2 regions of the Thermanaerothrix sp. genome follow, and region 2 is predicted to be linked to the other one. Evidence: predicted binding sites of a transcription regulator. Region 2 holds the regulator's gene; the other holds the start of a gene.
The links. Region 2 encodes HrcA, which represses chaperone genes, less so after heat shock. Its sites were predicted from a motif close to TTTAGCACTCTCNNNNNGAGAGTGCTAAA; they were not measured.

Region 1: the regulator HrcA is predicted to act here: its motif matches at 4,569-4,597, upstream of groES (co-chaperone GroES).

The regions. Positions count from the first base shown of each region.
Region 1 is NZ_JBWGPQ010000006.1:7,589-17,701, forward strand. Features, by position in the region: gene AC01YT_RS03695 (SLC45 family MFS transporter) at 1-958, opposite strand, end outside; gene trmD (tRNA (guanosine(37)-N1)-methyltransferase TrmD) at 955-1,758, opposite strand; gene AC01YT_RS03705 (tetratricopeptide repeat protein) at 1,882-3,129, shown strand; gene AC01YT_RS03710 (tetratricopeptide repeat protein) at 3,146-4,483, shown strand; gene groES (co-chaperone GroES) at 4,639-4,938, shown strand; gene groL (chaperonin GroEL) at 4,961-6,592, shown strand; gene AC01YT_RS03725 (peptidylprolyl isomerase) at 6,675-7,580, shown strand; gene AC01YT_RS03730 (hypothetical protein) at 7,607-8,323, shown strand; gene AC01YT_RS03735 (DUF711 family protein) at 8,307-9,536, opposite strand; gene AC01YT_RS03740 (TrmH family RNA methyltransferase) at 9,533-10,113, opposite strand, start outside.
Region 2 is NZ_JBWGPQ010000017.1:38,795-48,907, forward strand. Features, by position in the region: gene dnaK (molecular chaperone DnaK) at 1-1,889, opposite strand, end outside; gene AC01YT_RS07765 (nucleotide exchange factor GrpE) at 1,903-2,568, opposite strand; gene hrcA (heat-inducible transcriptional repressor HrcA) at 2,561-3,634, opposite strand; gene AC01YT_RS07775 (SLC13 family permease) at 3,826-5,622, shown strand; gene tgt (tRNA guanosine(34) transglycosylase Tgt) at 5,630-6,748, shown strand; gene uppP (undecaprenyl-diphosphatase UppP) at 6,759-7,577, shown strand; gene udk (uridine kinase) at 7,625-8,290, shown strand; gene AC01YT_RS07795 (VTT domain-containing protein) at 8,287-8,829, shown strand; gene AC01YT_RS07800 (DUF4129 domain-containing protein) at 8,860-10,113, opposite strand, start outside.

The DNA.
Region 1 (10,113 bases), on a different contig from region 2:
TGCCGACCACAGGTAAGCGGAAAAGAGAGGTGTTTAGCACCGCAACCGGGGTGAAGAAAAGCACCAACATGACTGTGGTTAACAGGATAATCCCGCTGATAATCGTATTGCGGCGTCCTAAGCGACTACCCAAGAAACCCGCCGGAAGGGCAAAAAGGACAAACAAGAGGGAGAGTTGTCCCAAGAGACGCGCGCCATCCGCTTCTGAGATGCCCAAGTGGTTGACGGCGTAAAGGGTGAAGAAAGCTTCGATGGCATTATAGGCCACAAACCAGAAGAAGATTGCCAACAAGATGCGCAAGGCGCTCTTTTCTTCCGCTGCAATCACTTGACGTAGGCCATGCCACAGGCTGGGTTGGGTTTGGTCGGTGACCTCATACTCTTGGGGTTCGCGAATGAAAGCAAAGACCATGAGCGTAGCCAGGATCACCAGTGCAGACCCTAGCCAGAAGGGGTAGTTAGGATTCATCTCATAAAGGGTTGCGCCGACTAGAAAGGCGATAATTGCGCCTACGCCACCCATAAAATTGATGATCCCATTAGCCTGGGAGCGATACCGGGAAGGGGTGATATCTGGCATGAGGGCAACCACCGGAGTTCGCCAAAAGGCCATGCTGAGGATAAGGGTGATGGTGCAAGCCATAAAGAAGGGGAGAAAAGTTTGTAAGGGGATTAAACCGAAGGCTAAGGCTGAGATTGGGGCTCCGGCCAGGATGAAGGGCAAACGCCGACCAATCGGCGTGCGTAAGCGATCCGACCAGGCGCCGACCGGGGGCTGAATGAAAAGCGCGGTTAGGTTATCCAGCGTCATAAAAAATCCGATAATACCAGGAGGGATATGAAAACGATTGTGTAGAAAGATGGGGACGTAAGCGTTGTAAACGCTCCAAATGACACTGACGCCGAAGAAACCAAAGCCGAGCAAAAAGATTTTGCCGAAAGAGAAGCGCGGTTTCATGGATTTTGGGTTTCCTTTCCGGGTGAGGGGTATGTGGAATCGGGTTGGTCAGATGTGAGAAATGACGAACCTGCTTGTTGCTCTAACCGCTCAAGAAATTGGCGGTCAGCGTCACTGAGAGAGGCTTTTTGAAGTAAATCGGGGCGACGTTGCCAGGTACGCAAAAGGGCTTGCTCTCGCCGCCAGCGGGCAATTGCGGCATGGTTTCCGGAGAGAAGGATTTCCGGTACTCGCCAGCCGCGGAACTCGGCCGGGCGGGTGTACTGAGGGTATTCTAGCAAACCACTGGCAAATGAGTCGTCAATGGCGCCATTGGGGTCACCAAGCACGCCGGGGATCAAACGGCTGACGCTATCAATAATGACCAGTGCAGGCAACTCCCCACCAGTTAGCACATAGTCTCCGATTGAAATTTCATCCGTCACCAGGTGCTCACGAACTCGCTCATCTATCCCTTCGTAATGACCACAAAGGAGAGCAATTTGAGGTAGACTTGCTAATTCTCGCGCGATATCCTGGTTGTATGTGCGCCCCTGAGGAGATAGCAAGATTAATGGGCAGGATGGTGGAATCCCCAAAACGGTCTCTACGGCGCGAAAAATGGGCTCGGGCTTCATCACCATACCACCCCCGCCCCCAAAGGGGGTATCATCGGCAGTGCGGTGCTTATCCGTGGTGTAATCACGGATGTTGTGGATATGAACTTCGATTAAGCCACGTTGAATGGCCCGTTTGAGAATACTTTCCTCGAGATAAGGTTGAATGAGAGTAGGAAAGAGGGTGAAAACATCAAACCGCATAACCTGATTTTATATCTAGCCCCATAGAATGGGCAAGCCTAGGCGTGAGTTGAAGATCAATGCTTATTGCCCGTTCACTGTTCAATCCTTGACGTTAATTTTAGGGCAAGGTAAGATGAAAACATGTATTTGCGAGGAAGTCGTTTTAATCTAAATCGGCGGCGACGTCGTTCTAATCCGGTGCGAGTCGTGGTTTTGATGATTTTGGTGGGCGCAGCGCTGTACTTTAATCAGTTTGTGGTTCCCCAAACTCCACCGCTTTTCGTACCCACTCCAACCCCGACCCGTGCTCCTGAATCCTATGCCCAAGAGGCTGAACAACTGGTTAACCAGGGCAAGTTTTTGCCTGCAATTCAACTCTATCGTGAAGCGCTTTTCGTAGACCCGCGTAATCCCGCCTACTATTTGGCGCTAGCCCGCCTGTATATTTACACGAAAAACTACCAGCAAGCCCTCGAAACAGCAGGAAATGCCTTATTGCAGAATCCCAATAATGCTCAGGCGTTGGCTTTGCGCGGTTATGCTTTGGGGCTAATGGGTGATTATCTTCAAGCCGAGGCAGCACTCAATCAGGCGATTGAACTTGATCCGAATAACCCTGTTCCCTACGCTTACTTGGCAGAGGTGTTAGGGCTAAAGGTGCAAAGCGGTGAGGGAGATTTAGTGACCTTGAACCGCGCCATAGACCTTTCGCGCAAGGCACAAAGTTTGGGGCCAGATTTACTCGAAACGCATCGGGCACGAGGATTGGTGCTGGAGTTGACTGCCAATTATGCCGATGCGGCGCGTGAATTTGAGGCAGCGATTGCCCAAAACAAGTACATTGCAGATTTGTATCTTGCGCTGGGGCGAAACTATCGCGCTATACCCGATTATCCCAAAGCCATTCAAGCCTTTGGAAATGCTATTCCGTTGATGCCTACTGACCCCTTGCCTTATATGTACCTTTCGAAAACCTATTTGGCAACTGGTGAACTCACGCGAGCACTACAGTATGCCGAACAGGCGCTGAGCCATGCCCCTACCGATCCCTATCTCTATGGCAACCTGGGGGTGATCTACTACCGCACCCGGGATTACGTGCGTGCAATTCAATATTTACGCATTGCCGTGCGCGGGGGCACCAGCGAGGATGGAGAGGCTGTTCAGGGGCTGGCTTTGGATTATTATCCTATTTCGGAATATTATTACACCTACGGGTTGGCTTTAGCCCGTACGGGTGAATGTGAGGAAGCCGTGCAGATTGCTCGTGCCTTACTACAAGGTGTGAGCAACGAAGATGTTGCTGTGAGCAACGCGCAAGAAATAATTAATATTTGTGGCGGTCAGGTGAGTGGAGCGGCTGCACCTACGCCCTCTGCCACCCGGTGAAGGTGAAATAAGAATTATGGTGCTCAAAATAGAAGAAAAAAAGCCGCTATTTCGACGGCGGCGTCTCCAAGATAACCCCTACCGGGTAGTGGTTTTGGCTTTCCTGATACTAGGAGGAATGTTGCTCTTGCGTGCTTATGATGCACGTGCGATTCAGCCCTTATTTATGCCTACACCCACTCCCACGCGTGCGGCTAATTCTTACGCTTTGGAGGCCGAAACGCAGTTTTTAGCCGGTAACTTAGGTGCGGCTATTGAAGCCTATCAAAAGGCGGCCCAAATTGATCCTCAAAATGCGCGTTTGTATGCTGAACTGGCCCGCATCCAAACCTATTCATCCAGCCTGTTAACTACTGACGCCGAACGCAAAACGCGACTTCAAGAAGCCTTACAAAACATCAACAAGGCGGCAGAACTGAATCCGGATGATACTTTGGTTCATGCGATCCGTGCGTTTGTGCTGGACTGGAATGCCAACCCGGTGCTAGCAGGTGAGGAAGCGCCGCGTCTACTAGTGGAGGCCGAGCAGGCTGCTCTACGCGCGCTGCAATTGGATAGCCAAAATGCGCTGGCGTTAGCCTATTACGCTGAGGTGTTGGTGGATCAGCAAAAGTGGGGGCAGGCTGAAGAGTACATCCAGATTGCGTTGCAACGTGATCCATCTCTCATGGATGTGCATCGGGTGAGTGGATACGTACAGGAATCTTTGAGCAATTACGAAGGGGCAATCCAGGAGTATCTCCAAGCCATAAAGATAACCCCTAACTTTACTCCGTTATATATCGCCATTGGGGCAAATTTGCGTCAGCTGAAACGCTACGACGAGGCGCTTGAATACTTTGCGAAAGCCGTGGAAATTAACCAGCGCCTTGGAGTTAAGGATCCTATTCCTTATCTCTCAATCGCGAAAACCTATTCTCAAAAAGGGGAATTCTTTGCAGCGGCGCTGAATGTGCGGGCGGCGTTGGAGATGATCCCGGACAATCCGGATGTATATGGCCAGTTGGGGATGGTCTATTTCAAGTCACGTAATTACGAAAGCGCGATTCCAGCGCTGAAGTGCGCGGTGCGCGGATGCTCGGCGGAAGAATCGTGTGAGGTGCGGCGCTGTAACCCTGAGACTGACCGTCCTGTGGCAATTCAGAGGTTGCCACTTAGCGATAGCACCGTGGTGTACTACTACACTTATGGGGCAGCGCTGGCGGGAATGCATCGCCCTTCGAATAATTACTGTGCAGAGGCCATGCAAGTGTTGGCCGAGGTGCGGCAGGCTTATGCGCAGGACGCGGTGGTCATGGGCATTGTTGAGCCGAGTGAACGCATTTGTGGGTCATTTGGTTACACCCGTCCTTAGAGGGCGCCATTGAGTATCAGAGTTTTATAAGAATCGCTTAAAACCTCTTGACTTCTGCTCTGAAGATGAGTATGATACAGGGCGGTTTAGCACTCTCGAGCCATGAGTGCTAAAATGTCGGATCAATCAACCCAATTCTCGAACGGGAGGTATCTATGAGTGTCAATCTCAAGCCGCTTGGTAGCCGTGTCGTTGTTGAACCGATCGAAGAAGAAGAAGTAACTGCTGGAGGTATTGTACTGCCCGAAACGGCAAAAGAGAAACCGCAGAAAGGCAAAGTACTTTCCGTTGGCCCGGGTGATCGGGATGAATCGGGCAAGCGCATTCCGTTGGATGTCAATGTTGGGGATACGGTGCTGTTTGCCAAATATGCGGGCACCGAAGTGAAGGTTGAGGGCAAGAAACTCCTCATCCTGCGCGAAAGCGATATTCTGGCCATTATCGAAACCAAATAATCTTACATGAAAGGAGCGTGCTATGGGAGCAAAGCAACTGGTTTTCTCGGATGATGCACGGCGTCGTCTGAAAGCAGGTATTGATATTCTAGCGAACGCAGTAGTAACTACGCTGGGTCCGAAAGGGCGTAACGTAGCTTTAGATCGCAAATTCGGTGCACCCACCATCACCCATGACGGCGTAACCGTTGCGAAGGAACTGGAACTGGAAGATCCCTTTGAGAATATGGGTGTACAACTGCTCAAGGAAGCGGCAACCAAGACCAACGATATTGCGGGTGATGGTACGACGACCTCCACATTACTGGCTCACTCAATCGTTACCGAAGGTCTAAAGGCTCTCGCCGCGGGTGTCAATCCGATGCTACTCAAGCGTGGGATTGAGGCTGCTACGAAAGCCGTCTCGGAGGAAATTAAGAAACAGGCCATTGCGATTAACTCGAAAGAGGATATTGCCAACGTAGCGACTATTTCAGCCCAGGATCGCACCATTGGCGAACTGATCGCTGAGGTCATGGACAAAGTTGGCAAGGATGGTGTCATCACGGTCGAGGAGTCCAAGGGCTTGGAGTTCGAAACCGAATATGTTGAAGGTATGCAGTTTGACCGCGGCTACATCTCACCCTATTTCATCACCGATCCGGAGCACATGGAAGCGGTGGTGAATGAACCCTACATCCTCATCCATGATAAGAAGATCTCTGCCGCGGCAGATATTGTTCCAATCCTGGAGAAACTGGTTCAAATCGGCAAACGCGATCTAGTCATCATCGCCGAGGACGTGGACGGCGAGGCACTGGCGACCCTGGTGCTCAACAAGCTCCGCGGTATGCTCAACGTGCTGGCTGTCAAGGCGCCTGGTTTTGGTGATCGCCGCAAGGCCATGTTGCAGGACATTGCCATCCTCACCGGTGCGACCGTGATTTCGGAAGAAACTGGCCGCAAGTTAGAGACCGCGACCATCGCCGATTTGGGCCGCGCCGAGAAGGTGGTGGCGGATAAAGACAATACCACCATTGTGGGCGGCAAGGGCGATGAGAAGATGATTAAAGCCCGCATTGAGCAGATCCGTGTTGAGATCGAGAAGACCACCAGCGACTATGATCGTGAGAAACTGCAAGAACGCTTGGCGAAACTCGCCGGTGGTGTAGCGATCATCCGCGTGGGTGCCGCGACCGAAACCGAGTTGAAAGAGAAGAAGCACCGCGTTGAGGATGCCCTCTCGGCAACCCGTGCCGCGGTTGAGGAAGGCATCGTGCCGGGTGGCGGTGTTGCCCTGATCAATGCCATCCCTGCGCTTGACAACGTTAAGATGGAATACGAAGATGAACAGATGGGCGTCAACATCGTCCGCAAGGCATTGGAGATGCCGCTGCGCAAGATCGTGGAAAACGCGGGCAAGGATGGCTCGGTGATCCTGGAGGGCGTCCGCCAGGCCCAGAAAGCGCAGAACAACAAGAATATCGGTTACGATGTGCTGCGCGAGGAGTACATTGATATGGTCAAGGGCGGTGTCATTGACCCGGCCAAAGTCACCCGTGGCGCGTTGGAGAATGCGGCTTCCATCGCGGGCATGATCCTGACGACCGAAGCGTTGATCACGGATGTGCCGGAGAAAGAAAAGCCCTCAACACCGCCGATGCCCGAATACTAAACCGTTTGGAGTGGAACGATGGCCGTGGCGCATTCGCTGCCACGGCCATTTTATTTCACCGTTTGCGGGTATAATCAGGACGATGTTGCGCAGATTGGGTTCTCTATTGATTGTGCTCGGATTACTGGGCCTAAGCAGTTGCCGAAACAGCCCCAACCAGGGTAGCGCCACGCCAGTTGAGTTGTCACGTCCAGAGGCCACCTTTACTTCTGTTCCAACCCCAACGGTGACGCCTGAACCCCTGGCGTTGCGGGTCAACGGGGTGGGGATAACCCTCCGCGAGTTTGATGCTGAACGCCAGCGTTTACGAGCGGCTGCTGAGGCGTTAGGCCAGGTGTTCGATGCTTCGATCGAACGCGAAAAATTGGTCAACGAGTTTGTAAATGAATTACTCTTGGCACAGGCGGCGTATGCAAGTGGTTACCGGGATGATGAGGCCGTTCTCGAGGCTAAAATCTCGGCTCTGAAAACTACGTTGGGGGGCGAGGTGGCCTGGCAGAAATGGTTGACCGCTCATGGGTATTCGGAGGTGGATTATCGTCAGGCCTTGGCGCGTGCCCTGGCGGCGGCATGGCAACGAGATCAGATCATAGAGGCTGTGCCTCAGACCACCGAACAAGTTCACGTGCGTCAGATCCTGACCCGCGATCAATCTACTGCGGAGGCTTATTATCGTCAGTTGCAGGCTGGTGGCGATTTTGATACTCTGGCCTTCCAAATCGATCCGGTGACTGGAGGGGATCTGGGGTGGTTCCCACGCGGTTATATGACCCGACCCGAATTGGAAGCGGCAGTCTTCGCCCTTGAACCGGGACAATATACCCCTGTGATTCAGACTGACCTGGGATTTCACATTCTTAAACTTATTGCCCGAGATCCTCAACGCCCGTTGAGCGTTGATGCTCGACGCGTCCTTCAACATCAGACCTTGCAGCAATGGTTAGACGAACGGCGTCAGACGGCAGAGATTGAAATCTGGGTGCCATAGTTTCAAGAGATTGGGGAACGACTGTGTTGCCTGAACGATCACCGCGGGATCCAGACCTTTTTTGGAATGTGCTAACCTTACTAGTGTGGTTGGGTATTTTCGGTGTGATCCTTTTTGTTGGTTTGATTTATATTAATCCCTATTCGCCGCTTAACCCGTTTCCACCTCGTCCTGTACCCACTTTGTTAGTCCTTCCTACGCTAGAAGTGTCTCTAGAATCCACCTCGAATTTAACCAAGACACCCACAGCGACATTAGTACCTACTGAGGTTCAAACTTTCACCCCAACGCTCCAGCCGACTCTTGTCGAGGGTACCCCATTGCCCGAAGTAGCCTCTACAGCGACGCCAACACCTTCATATGGTTATGCCTTTGCGGTGCAAAATCAACCGAATGTAATTGCGGCTTCACTTTATCACCCTGAGCGCATTTGTGATTGGATGGGTGTGGCTGGGCGCGTCTTTGATCTTCAAGGCCGCCCAGCGGTGGGTATACGGGTTTGGCTGCGGGGTTATCTAGGGGGTAAGATGGTCAATTTATTCAGTCTGACCGGAACGGCAAGTCTTTATGGGCCTTCGGGTTATGAGTTTACGTTAGCCGATGCGCCTATAGCCTCGCGAGGGGCTCTGGCCATTCAATTATTAGATCAGGCGGATTTGCCCCTTTCACCCCAAATTACATTTGATACTTATGATGATTGCGAGAAAAATTTGATCTTAATTGACTTTAAACAGATGCGTTAAAACTTTCCAGGAAAATGTCTTCATCATTGGCGATTAGCCCCTCTGAAAGCGAACTGCTTGGCAGAGCCATGACACCGCCGGGTGCGAAATAAGAAAAATCGAAATGCACTGGCTCGCCTGCGTCTTTGCCCGGGATCGGCATCAGGCGGGCAGTGAGCGGTTTGCGAAGGCGGGCTGAAAGAAAAGCCAGATCAGCAAGTAGAGCAGTGAGTTGAGCCACAGAGGTGTTGCCCGGTAGAGGGACGGTATCCAAGCCGGTGCCGCAAACTGCCGAGAACAGAAGAAGGTCTTTTATCGTGAGTGTACCTTCGAGGGCGCGCTGGGCCAGCGTGGTATCTTCCAGTATCGGGAGCATGAGTCCATTGAACCCACTTTGCGGCCAGCGCCCTCGGCTCAGGGTTTCGGCGAGGAGGGCGGCGGCACTCAACGAGCCAATGCTTCCCAAACGCGAAGCACCTATGTGTTCCAAGGCAGCACCAATGGAGCAAGAGGGGGAGGGAAAGGGCGCGGGCGAGAAGTCGAACCCCGCAAAAGCAACCTGGGTGTCAAGCACGGGGGTTATCAGGGTTGTAAGGTTCGTGGCAAAGACCTCAAAACGTTCTAGAAGCTCCTGCCGTTTTTCATTCCAAGTGAGGGGTTGAGAGACGATTTCTAAGACCACATCTGCGCTTTCGATGGCCAACGCTAGTGCGGGAGAATGACCTGCCGCATGATAGGCAGCCGGAAAGAAGGGCGTTCCCGAGTGGACGTTTGCCAGAGCGGCGAAGCGAAGATTGGTGAAACCGTCGGGGGTTAACGTAGCAGCTTGGCGGATGATTTCACCGCAGGCACGCAATGCTTTAAGGGACACACCCAAATTGGGATCTGCGATTTGGGCTGCCACGAAGGTGTGAAGGGATTGTTCAAGTACCGGAATGACCAGAGCATATGAAATGGGGTGCGTGACCAGTGCCGGGCCAATGCCAAGATAATCGAATCCCTGATGTATGGCTTCTTCTTCCAATTCTTTGATCTGATGAATGGCCTGTTGGGTGTGGGTCGGGTCAAGCCAGAGCGGGAAGGGGGTTGTGGCGATGCGGCAGGTTTGGACTTCAATGCCGGCTTCTTGCAACCGTTGTTTGAGGCTTTGGCTTAGATGTCCTAGATGGCGTAATGTCGAAACGGGTTCTTGTAAGTTGGGGTCGAAAAAGCAGGTGATCGCACGAACCTTCATGATGTTTGCCTCTGACGAACGACTTCGAAGAGCAATATGGCCGCGGCTACCGCTGCGTTTAAAGATTCACTCTGGCCAGGCATGGGAATAGTAAGCCGGGCGTCTGCGTAGTGGTGTGCCTCAGGGCTGGGGCCTTCGGCTTCGCTACCAATAACCAGGAGTAACGGCTGGCGCAGGTCGTAATCCCAACAAGGGATACCTCCTTGCGCTTCAGCCAGTAAAACGCGTGCAGGTTGAGGAGTGCGTTGCTTGGCCAGCACTTCGATTTCAGGCCATTTTAACTCATGAACAGGAAGATAAAAATGGGCGCCCATGGCTGCGCGTACCACTTTGGGTGCGAACAAATCTGTGGTTCCTGAAGTGGTGATGACCACGTCCACCTTGGCAGCCCAGGCGGTGCGAAGCAAGGTACCAGCGTTACCGGGATCTTTTATTCCGTCTAAAACCAGTCCAAAATCCCAATGGGTAGGAAAGGCAAGATAGTGAATGGGGAGCACGCACAAGATGCCTTGAGGGGTTTCAGTATCCGCAAGGCTTGCCATTAGGTCTGCGCTCACCTTGTGCAAGGTCACCCCTT
Region 2 (10,113 bases):
TCTTTTTCCTTGAACTCCCCATCAACAACTTCGCCATCATTTGCCGATGAGGGAGAGGTTGGGGCGCCACCTGCTGCCGTCTCCTGCGCTGATTGATACATGGCACCGCCAACCCGCTGGACAACCTGACTAAGCGCATCATTGGCCTGGCGGATGGCCGAAATATCTTGGCCCTGCATCATTTCACGCAGCTGATTCACCGCTTTCTCGACTTGCTGCTTATCCGCATCCGAAATGCGCCCACTGTGTTCCCGGAGCAACTTCTCGGCTGCATAGATCATGTTATCAGCCTGGTTACGCACCTCAGCCAGTTCCTTGCGACGTCGGTCAGCCTCTGCGTTGGCTTCAGCCTCTTTGCGCATGCGCTCAATTTCCTCTTCCGTCAGCCCCGATGAGGCCTGAATAGTAATATGCTGACTGCGTCCTGTCGCCTTATCCCGAGCCGTAACGGTCAGAATACCATTGGCATCAATATCAAAACGCACTTCGATTTGGGGTACGCCCCGCGGAGCTGGTGGAATGCCATCCAGGATGAACCGCCCCAGGGATTTGTTATCAGCCGCCATGGGACGTTCGCCTTGAACCACGTGAATCTCAACCTGGGTTTGGTTATCCGTAGCCGTGGTGAAGATCTGACTCTTGCTGGTGGGAATGGCTGAGTTGCGCTCCACAATTGGAGTCGCCACTCCGCCCAACGTCTCCACCGAGAGCGTCAGCGGGGTTACATCCACCAACACAACATCACGCACCTCACCCCCGAGCACTGCCGCCTGAATAGCCGCACCAATCGCGACCACTTCATCGGGATTGACACCTTTATGGGGTTCTTTACCAAAAAGGCGACGTACAGCTTCCTGCACCGCCGGCATACGGGTCATCCCCCCTACCAACACTACCTCATTCACATCCGAGGGTTGAAGACCAGCATCACTTAATGCCCGCTTGACCGGTTCAATCGTCCGTTCTATCAAGTCAGCGGTTAATTGCTCCAATTTTGCACGGGTGATGGTCTTAACCAAATGTTTAGGTCCGGTGGCATCGGCCGTAATGTAGGGCAAATTGATCTCGGTTTGTAACATAGTGGAGAGTTCAATCTTTGCTTTCTCAGCCGCTTCTTTGAGGCGTTGTAAAGCCTGGCGATCTTGCCGTAGATCAACCCCGGTTTCTTTCCTGAATTCCTCAATGAGATAATCCATCAGGCGTTGATCAAAATCATCTCCTCCCAAGAAGGTATCCCCGCTGGTGGATTTAACCTGAAACACGCCCTCACCAACATCGAGGATCGAGATATCAAAGGTACCACCGCCCAGATCATAGACAGCAATGACCTCATTTTTCTTTTTATCCAAACCATAAGCCAGGGATGATGCAGTCGGTTCGTTGATAATGCGCAAGACCTCCAAACCGGCGATCTTACCAGCATCTTTGGTCGCATTGCGCTGGGCATCATTGAAATAGGCCGGCACGGTGATCACCGCCTGGGTTACGGGTTCACCCAGGTAAGCCTCGGCATCAGCCTTAAGTTTGGCCAGGATCATGGCCGAAATTTCAGGTGGAGAATACTCCCGTCCATCCAGGACGACGCGCGCATCACCATTAGGGGCTTTCGTGACCTTGTATGGTACGCGGCTGATTGTGCGTTGCACTTCGGGGTCGTCAAATTTACGCCCCATCAAGCGCTTGATCGAGAAAATGGTGTTTTCCGGGTTCACAATAGCCTGGTTGCGTGCTGCACGTCCCACCAGGCGTTCATGGTTTTTATTGACGGCTACCACCGAAGGAACCAGACGTTCTCCCTCCGCCGAAGGGATAACGACCGGCTCCCCGCCGATCATCACCGCCACCACAGAATTGGTCGTGCCGAGGTCAATGCCTACGATTTTACCCATGTCAAAATTCCTCCTAGCGTGCAACTCTCACCAGCGCCGGTCGGAGCACGCGATCGCCGATGGTATATCCTTGTTGAACCACTTCAATGATCTGGCCACTTTCGTGCTCGGGGCTTTCGTCGTGCGAAATGGCTTCATGTAAATTCGGGTCAAACATTGCCTCTTCTGCAGGAATGCGCTTGACCCCTTCGGCCTCTAAAATGGCCATCAACTTTTTGTAAATCAATTCGATGCCCTCCAGCCACTGTGGATCAACGTTTGTCGGGCGATTCTTAAGCGCTCGTTCTAGATCATCCACAATGACCAGATACTTTTTAAGAATATTCGCCGCAATGGTCTCAGCCAGTTGGCTCTGCTCGCGCTCAATGCGCTTCTTGTAATTGATGAAATCCGCTCGTTCGCGCTGCCAGCCCTCAAAATAGGCTTTCTCTGACTGTTGAGCGCGTTCAAGCTCCTGTTTCAAGGCTTCGTATTCGCTTAATGGAATGGTGGTCATTGGTTCACTGGTCGCTTCGGTTGTTCCTTCCTGAAATTGTTCAATGGCTGAAGCCGTCTCCTCAGTCGTTTCTGCCGGCATAGAAGCCGTGGCATCTGAGGACACGGCTTGAGGTTCAGCAGCAGCCTGTGTTTCTTCTGCGCTGATTGGGATTGCTTTGGACTCACGCTCATCTTTATTCATGGCTCACCTCGCCCTCCGGTTTTATCGCCGAATCATCCATCAATGTTTCGGTTACCAAATCGCTCAGTAAGTTGGACATAAAACGCACCACGGATATCGCCCGGCCGTAGGACATCCGCATCGGGCCTAAGACCCCCAGCGTGCCCACGGCCACCCCAGGTGCGCCGTAACTGCCTAACACGATGGAACACTGCCGTAACTCTTCCCAGGTTCCTTCACCACCGATAAGCACTTGAATCCCACCCGGTGTGTGGGTCAAAACGGTGCGAGCCAAAAGGTCTTGAAGTAGGGTGGGTTCCTCCAACAACTTGAGCGCTCGACGGGCTTCATCCGAGGCAGTAAATTCGGGTTCGGAGAGCACATTGGTAAGACCGTCCAGATACACCTCCCCCGCCACTACCGAATCTACTTGCTCCATTTCCTCCAAAACCCACTCTAACACATCTGCCTCTAAACCCTCGACCGACGAACGCAGAGCGCGGATTTGCTCCGCATCTTTCCCTTGATAAAGAGTCGTAATATGGTGAGCGGCTTGGGAGAGTTGATCTTGCCCCACCGGTTCGCTTAGAATCAAAATACGTTGATGAATTTCACCACCCACCATGACCAGCACCATCAACACCTGGCGGCCACGGGTGGCAATCAGTTCCAGATGCTTTAGACGTGCTTTCTCGGGATGCGGTGCGGTCACTAATGAAGCAGCCCGCGATTGATGCGCCAAGATCGAGGCCGCCAAACGCATCCACTGCTCCACATCGTAGCGCATTTGGTAGAATTGATGACTAATCATGCGCCGGGTCGAGTCGGGCAACTCGGTAGCCTGTATCAAGCGGCTCACAAAATAGCGGTAACCCTTTTCAGTGGGCACGCGCCCTGCCGAAGTATGAGGTTGACGTAGATAGCCCCGCTCGGTAAGTACGGCCAACTCATTACGCACCGTGGCCGATGACATATCCAGTTTATAGCGTGCCACCAAATGCTGAGAGGCCACCGGCGTTGCGGTGCGAATATATTCGTGAATTACTAAGGTCAGAATAAACTTCTGACGTTCGGTAAGGTCATTCATCGCTTTGTTCACCTATAATTAGCACTCTCGAAGTGAGAGTGCTAAAAACATTTCGAATTTCATCATACCATGCTTAAAGGAAAAACGTCAAGTCGAATGCAAGATTCTTACAAAATGCTAATATTTCGCCAAACCTTTAATCGTCTTGCTGCCATTTCTACCGCCTTTTAGGCTATAATCCTGCCTGACCCATGACCACAACTTCCCTATTTGTTTTGGGAATAACACTGATTGCCGGGGGGCTCCTGATCTCCGGACGTCTGCGTCCTGACCTAATTGCCCTACTGATCATGGTTGTTTTGGGATTAAGTGGAACGGTTGCGCCACGCGATGTTTTTTCCGGCTTCAGTTCTTCTGCCGTCATCACCATTTTAGGGATTTCGATCATTTCCACTGGGTTACAGCAAACTGGCGTCACCTTGCGCCTGGGGCATTGTATGCGACGCCTAGGGCACCGGTCTGAAGCAGGTCTCGTACTTACCGTAACCCTGGTGTCTGCTGCACTTTCTCTCTTTATGAATAACATCGCGGCGGTTGGTGTGCTGCTTCCTGCGGTGATGAGTGTGGCCCGTCAATCCAATACCCCCCCATCAAAACTGCTTATGCCGCTGGCATACGGCACCATTTTGGGAGGAATGGCCACGCTGTTGACCACGTCGAACATCATTGCCAGCGGTGCTCTACGCGAGGCCGGTCTGCAGCCCTTTGGTCTGCTCGACTTTCTCCCAGTCGGTGTACCCATCGTTGTGATTGGCAGTCTATATATTACTTTCGTAGGTCGCCATTGGCTACCCCGTGAAAGCCCAGGGTTAGCATCACGCACCATCATCCAACTGAGCGCAGAACTCGCTAACCTTTATCATCTGCATGATCACCTTGAAACCCTAGAAATCCTGCCTCATTCCCCCCTCGCGCATCACTCGATTGCCGAGAGCGATTTTGCCAACCGCCTTGGGCTGATTATTGTGGGTGTCTTATCCAATGGCGCCTTAAAGCCCGCCCCACCCAAATCGTACATCCTCTCCCCCGGCGACCATCTCTTGGTCAAGGGGCATTGTGATCCTGCCACTTTAGAAATGCTAGGGCTGAACCTTGCCTCTTCCCCTACCCCTGCTTCTATGTTAATCAGCGAGAGTGTGCGACTGGCAGAAGTTGTGATCAGTCCGCATTCGACACTGATTGGACGCACCCTAAAATCCACCCACTTCCGCGAGAAATATAACTTAAACGTCATCAGCATCTGGCGTGAGGGTCACCCTCTACATGCCGATTTAGGTAATATTCCCCTGCAAGTTGGTGATGCCCTGCTCGTGCAGGGCTCGGCCGCCCGCATCCGTATGCTGCGTGAAGATTCGGACCTAATCTTACTTGAAGAAGATCCGGACGCAGTGCTTATACCCCATAAATACCCCTTGGCCTTTTGGATCACCCTTTTAACTTTGAGCATTGCGGCTCTAGGTATTCTGCCGGTAGCAGAAGTGGTTCTGGCGGGCGCTGTCCTGCTGTTGCTTACCCGTTGTCTCAGCATGGATGACGCATATCGCAATATTGAATGGAAGGCCATCTTCGTCATAGCCGGGATGTGGCCGCTCAGCATTGCTATTCGCACCTCTGGGCTATCTGACTTTATAGCCCTGAAAATGATTGATCTGGTTGGTCAAGGTTCCTCCACGCTTATTGTGCTCACCCTCATTCTGCTCGCCCTTGGTTTTACCCAATTATTGGGAGGACAAGTGGCCGCGTTGGTTTTGGCACCGCTCGCCCTTTCTTCCGCCACCCAAACCGGCTTGGACGCCCGCGGCCTAATGATGGCTGTAGCCTTGGGTTGTTCATTAGCCTTCCCAACCCCATTTGGTCATCCGGTCAACATTATGGTCATGAGTTCAGGTGGTTATACTCTAAAAGACTTTGTGAAGGTAGGAACACCGTTGACCATCCTTACAATTATTACCATTCTGGTGGGATTGAAACTCTTCTGGGGAGTATAACTTCAGCATGAGTCCAAAATCCTTCGCCTTTGAGGTTACCGCCCGTCAGGGGCGCGCCCGCGCCGGAATAATTCATACCCCACATGGGACAATTCCGACCCCTATCTTTGCGCCGGTTGGCACCCAGGCCACCGTCAAAGCCGTCACCCCGGCTCAATTAGAGGAACTTGGGGTATCCCTAGTGCTCTCAAACACCTATCACCTTTATCTCCGCCCCGGTGCTGAATTAATCGCCGAGTTGGGTGGTCTGCACCGGTTTATGCATTGGTCTCATCCCATCCTGACCGATTCGGGAGGGTTTCAGGTCTTTTCTTTAAGTGAAACCCGCCAGGTAGATGATGATGGGGTCAATTTTCGCAGCCACATTGATGGTTCACGCCATCGCCTGACTCCCGAACTGGTCATTGAGGTTCAAGAGAAACTTGGGGCCGATATTATCATGGCTTTTGACGAATGTGCACCGCCCTATGATCGTGCCTATAACGAGCGCGCTCTCGAACGAACACACCGCTGGGCGGTCCGTTGCCTAGAAGCCCATACTCGCACCGACCAGGCGCTCTTCGGGATTGTCCAGGGCGGCGTTTTCCTGGATTTACGTGAGAAATCAGCGCAGTTTTTGGTAAGCCTGGATTTTCCCGGTTATGCCATTGGTGGGCTCTCGGTCGGCGAAACCAAGGGTGAGATGCATGCTGTCCTCGAACTGGTGGACGGCATCCTCCCCGAGGATAAACCACGCTACCTGATGGGAGTAGGCACACCACAGGATATTGTCAACGGCATCTTACGTGGGGTAGATGTGTTCGATTGTGTCCTGCCCACCCGCCTCGCCCGCCATCATGCTGCCATGACTCGCAACGGACGGTTAAACATGATGAACGCTGTTTATGCTCGAGATCCCTCCCCCATTGATCCTCAATGTTCCTGCTACACTTGCCGCAATTTCTCACGCGCCTATATCCGCCATCTTATTGTGGCGCGCGAAATGTTAGCCGCCACGTTGCTTTCAATCCACAATATTTCCACCCTGATCCAGTTGGTAAACGAAGCCCGTGAAGCTATCTTGACCGGAACATTTGACCAATTCGCCGCAGCATTTTTTGCTTTACAAAATCAATCCAACGTTTGAGGTATGGTTCATGACTATCACCCAGGCTCTCATTTTAGGTATTGTCCAAGGGGTTACCGAGTTCCTCCCTATTTCCAGTTCAGCCCATCTTGTAATCACTCCTTTCCTTTTAGGTTGGCAATTACCCGCAGACCAGGTCTTTCCCTTCGATGTCCTGGTACAAATTGGCACTCTGTTCGCCGTGATCCTTTATTACCGCGTCGAATTGTGGCGCATCCTCACAATTTGGCTAAAAGATCTGCTTGCACGTGATCCCTTTGCCCATCTTGAATCACGGTTGGGCTGGCTGCTCCTGCTATCCACAATACCTGCCGGTTTGGGGGGCATTTGGCTTAAGGATGCCGTTGAACACGCTTTTCTCCGCCCGGACCTAACCGCACTTTTCTTATTTGGCACAGCCATCCTGCTAAGCCTGGCGGAGAAGATTGGGCGCCAAAACCGCACACTGGCGGAATTGAACTGGCGCGATGCCCTATGGGTGGGTTTTACCCAGGCTCTGGCGCTTTTCCCGGGAATCTCCCGATCTGGTGCATCCATTGCGGGAGGAATGACCCGTCACTTGGAACGCCCTGCTGCAGCGCGCTATGCTTTTCTTATGGCGGTGCCGGTCATGCTGGCGGCAGGGGCCATGGGGGTGTGGGACTTGCGCACCGTGAATAACCTGGGTGAATTTTTGCCGGTCATGGCAATCGGTTTCATCACAGCAGCGGTTGTTGGCTACCTGAGCATTCATTGGCTGTTACGCTATCTCTCCCGTCACAGTTTATTGATCTTTGCCGTTTATTGTGTCCTTTTGGGCGTGCTCACCTTGGGTGTCTATTTTTTCTAGCATAAATTCTCCTCAGTGTTTTTCCCTTTCGGTATAATGAAATCAGGATGAACAAGCAGCGACCAGTACCACTCGTAATCGGAATAGCTGGGGGTTCGGGGTCAGGCAAGACCACCGTGGCCAACGTTATCTTGGAACGTGTAGGACGAGATCGCATTGCCTACCTACCTCATGACGCTTATTATCGTGATTTGGCTGACTTGCCGCCCAACCAGCGCGCCGAGGTCAATTTCGACCACCCCGATTCGCTGGAAACCAGCCTGTTAATTGAGCACATACAGCGCTTGAAGCAATGGCAGCCGATTGATTTGCCGGTTTACGACTTCACTACTCATACCCGAACCTCACGCACGATTCGGGTTGAGCCCAAGCGGGTCATTATTGTCGAAGGGATCCTGATTTTTGCCGAGCCGGCCCTGCGTGAACTGTTTGATGTCAAGATTTTCGTGGATACCGACCCTGATATCCGTTTTATTCGCCGTTTGCAGCGCGACATCACCGAACGAGGTCGAACCACGGAGTCGGTCATCAAACAATACCTCACGACTGTCCGTCCCATGCACTTAGATTTCGTCGAACCCTCTAAACGTTACGCCGACGTCATTATTCCCGAAGGGGGTATGAATACCGTTGCTCTGGATATGGTGATCTCTCGCATCCAAGCGCTGCTTCAAGAGGATGATCCCCCAGCGCAAGAGGGGATCTCCACATGACCCAAGAACAACGTACTCGTCTCTTACGTGTTCTTGCTCTTGTCTTTGCTCTCGGTTTGACCCTGGCTCTCTACTTAAACCGTGACAAAGTACAGCACCTACAAGGGTATGGTTATTTTGGGATTTTTTTGATTTCCTTGTTGACGAATGCTACCCTCATTCTGCCGGTTCCCGGTGTATTGATCACCTCGGCAATGGGTGCTGTCTTCAATCCTTTTTGGGTTGCTGTTGCTGCCGGAAGTGGAGCCGCCCTAGGGGAACTCTCGGGATATTTAGTGGGTTTTAGTGGACAGGGTCTCATTGAGCGCACCCAGTGGCACGAGCGCTTTGAACCGTATATTCGCCGCTATGGAGGGCTGGCTATCCTGGCCCTGGCATTTGTCCCCAATCCAGCGTTTGATGTTGCAGGAATTATCGCCGGGGCACTCAAAATGCCGCTGAGGATTTTCTTCTTCTGGTGTTGGGTGGGAAAAGTGCTCAAGATGTTAATCTTTGCGTATAGTGGAGCTTTGATCCTGGGTAGCCCGCCGGCGGGTTGATCTCTCAGCAATCTAACCGTCAGAGCACTATTACTTTTTAGCGCTTACAACTTGTTTCTCTTGTAAACGGCGGTGCCCTTCCGATGCCACCTCTGTCCATGCGCGCTCAACCCGAGCAATGTCCTCCGGATCTTCTGGGATCTCGCCGTAACGAACTTGGATATAGGTGTGGGTTAAGAGCTTTACCGCTTCAGTGTGTTCGGGGAATAGATCCATAAGGGTTGGTAGAAACTCCAATGGCGTTACCGCAGGTGGGCGAGAATACCCCAAGGCTTCTGCTAGATCCAGCAGTTGCTGGTAGATAGCCCGGATCCGGTTGGCAATGTACTGACGTGAAGCCCGCCTGACATTTCTTGGCCGCTTGCGTGTGCGGCTTAGGTTTTTGACTAAGCGCGAAAGCCGCAATCGTTCCTCCACTCCACCCTCAACTCGAATAGGAAGCAACAGCGCCCCCGGTGAACGCATTTCGATCACCACCAAAGCTAGTAAGAGTAAGATAGTTGCTAAAGCCAGCCCGGGTAAAAGGCGATCAAAGATAGACCAATTACTCCCCGTCTCGATGCCCTCAATTAATTGCTCCACTACCTTTGGAAGTTGCTCGCCCCCCACGATATCCGGAAGAGGCACAGCCGGGGCGTTACCTAAAAGCGGGATCAGCCAGGAGATGAACAGCAACACAATGCCGCCAAAGAGAAAAGCCATTAAGACCATGGGGATAGCCATCAAAGCCATCATCCCCCAACTTATCCACTCCACAGGTTGTTCTAAAACGGTCCCCATTACCACACCACCAAATGCAAGCACAAAGCCCAACGTAATGATGAAGAGCCACCATGGCATCGCCGCAGAAGGCGCATATCCTCCCCGGCTTTGGAATAAATCTATCATGTGCCAAATGCCAATGCTACTTAGACTAAAGGCCAGGAAGAGGAAAACGGGCATCATCGTGGTCAGTGTAGGCCTCATCCCTCGAAAGAGGCCATATGCCAGTAGCATCACAATCCCCAAACGCAACGATGCCACCGTTGCATCGCTATCTATATGCAGTTTACTCAATCGTATCCCTCGCCAGACCAGGAGGAGCACAGAAACCCCATGCCAGAACCAGTGCCCCAGGGATACCCGACCGACTTCAACCACATTCAGATCCCTATTCGCCCCCAAATCGTTGATGGAAAACCCGGCTAGGAGCACCCCCAGAATTAATATCGCTCCAACAATATACCCCACCATGACCAAGCCTCGGACCCAAAGGGAAAGCCGATTTCGATGCCTTTCCAACTC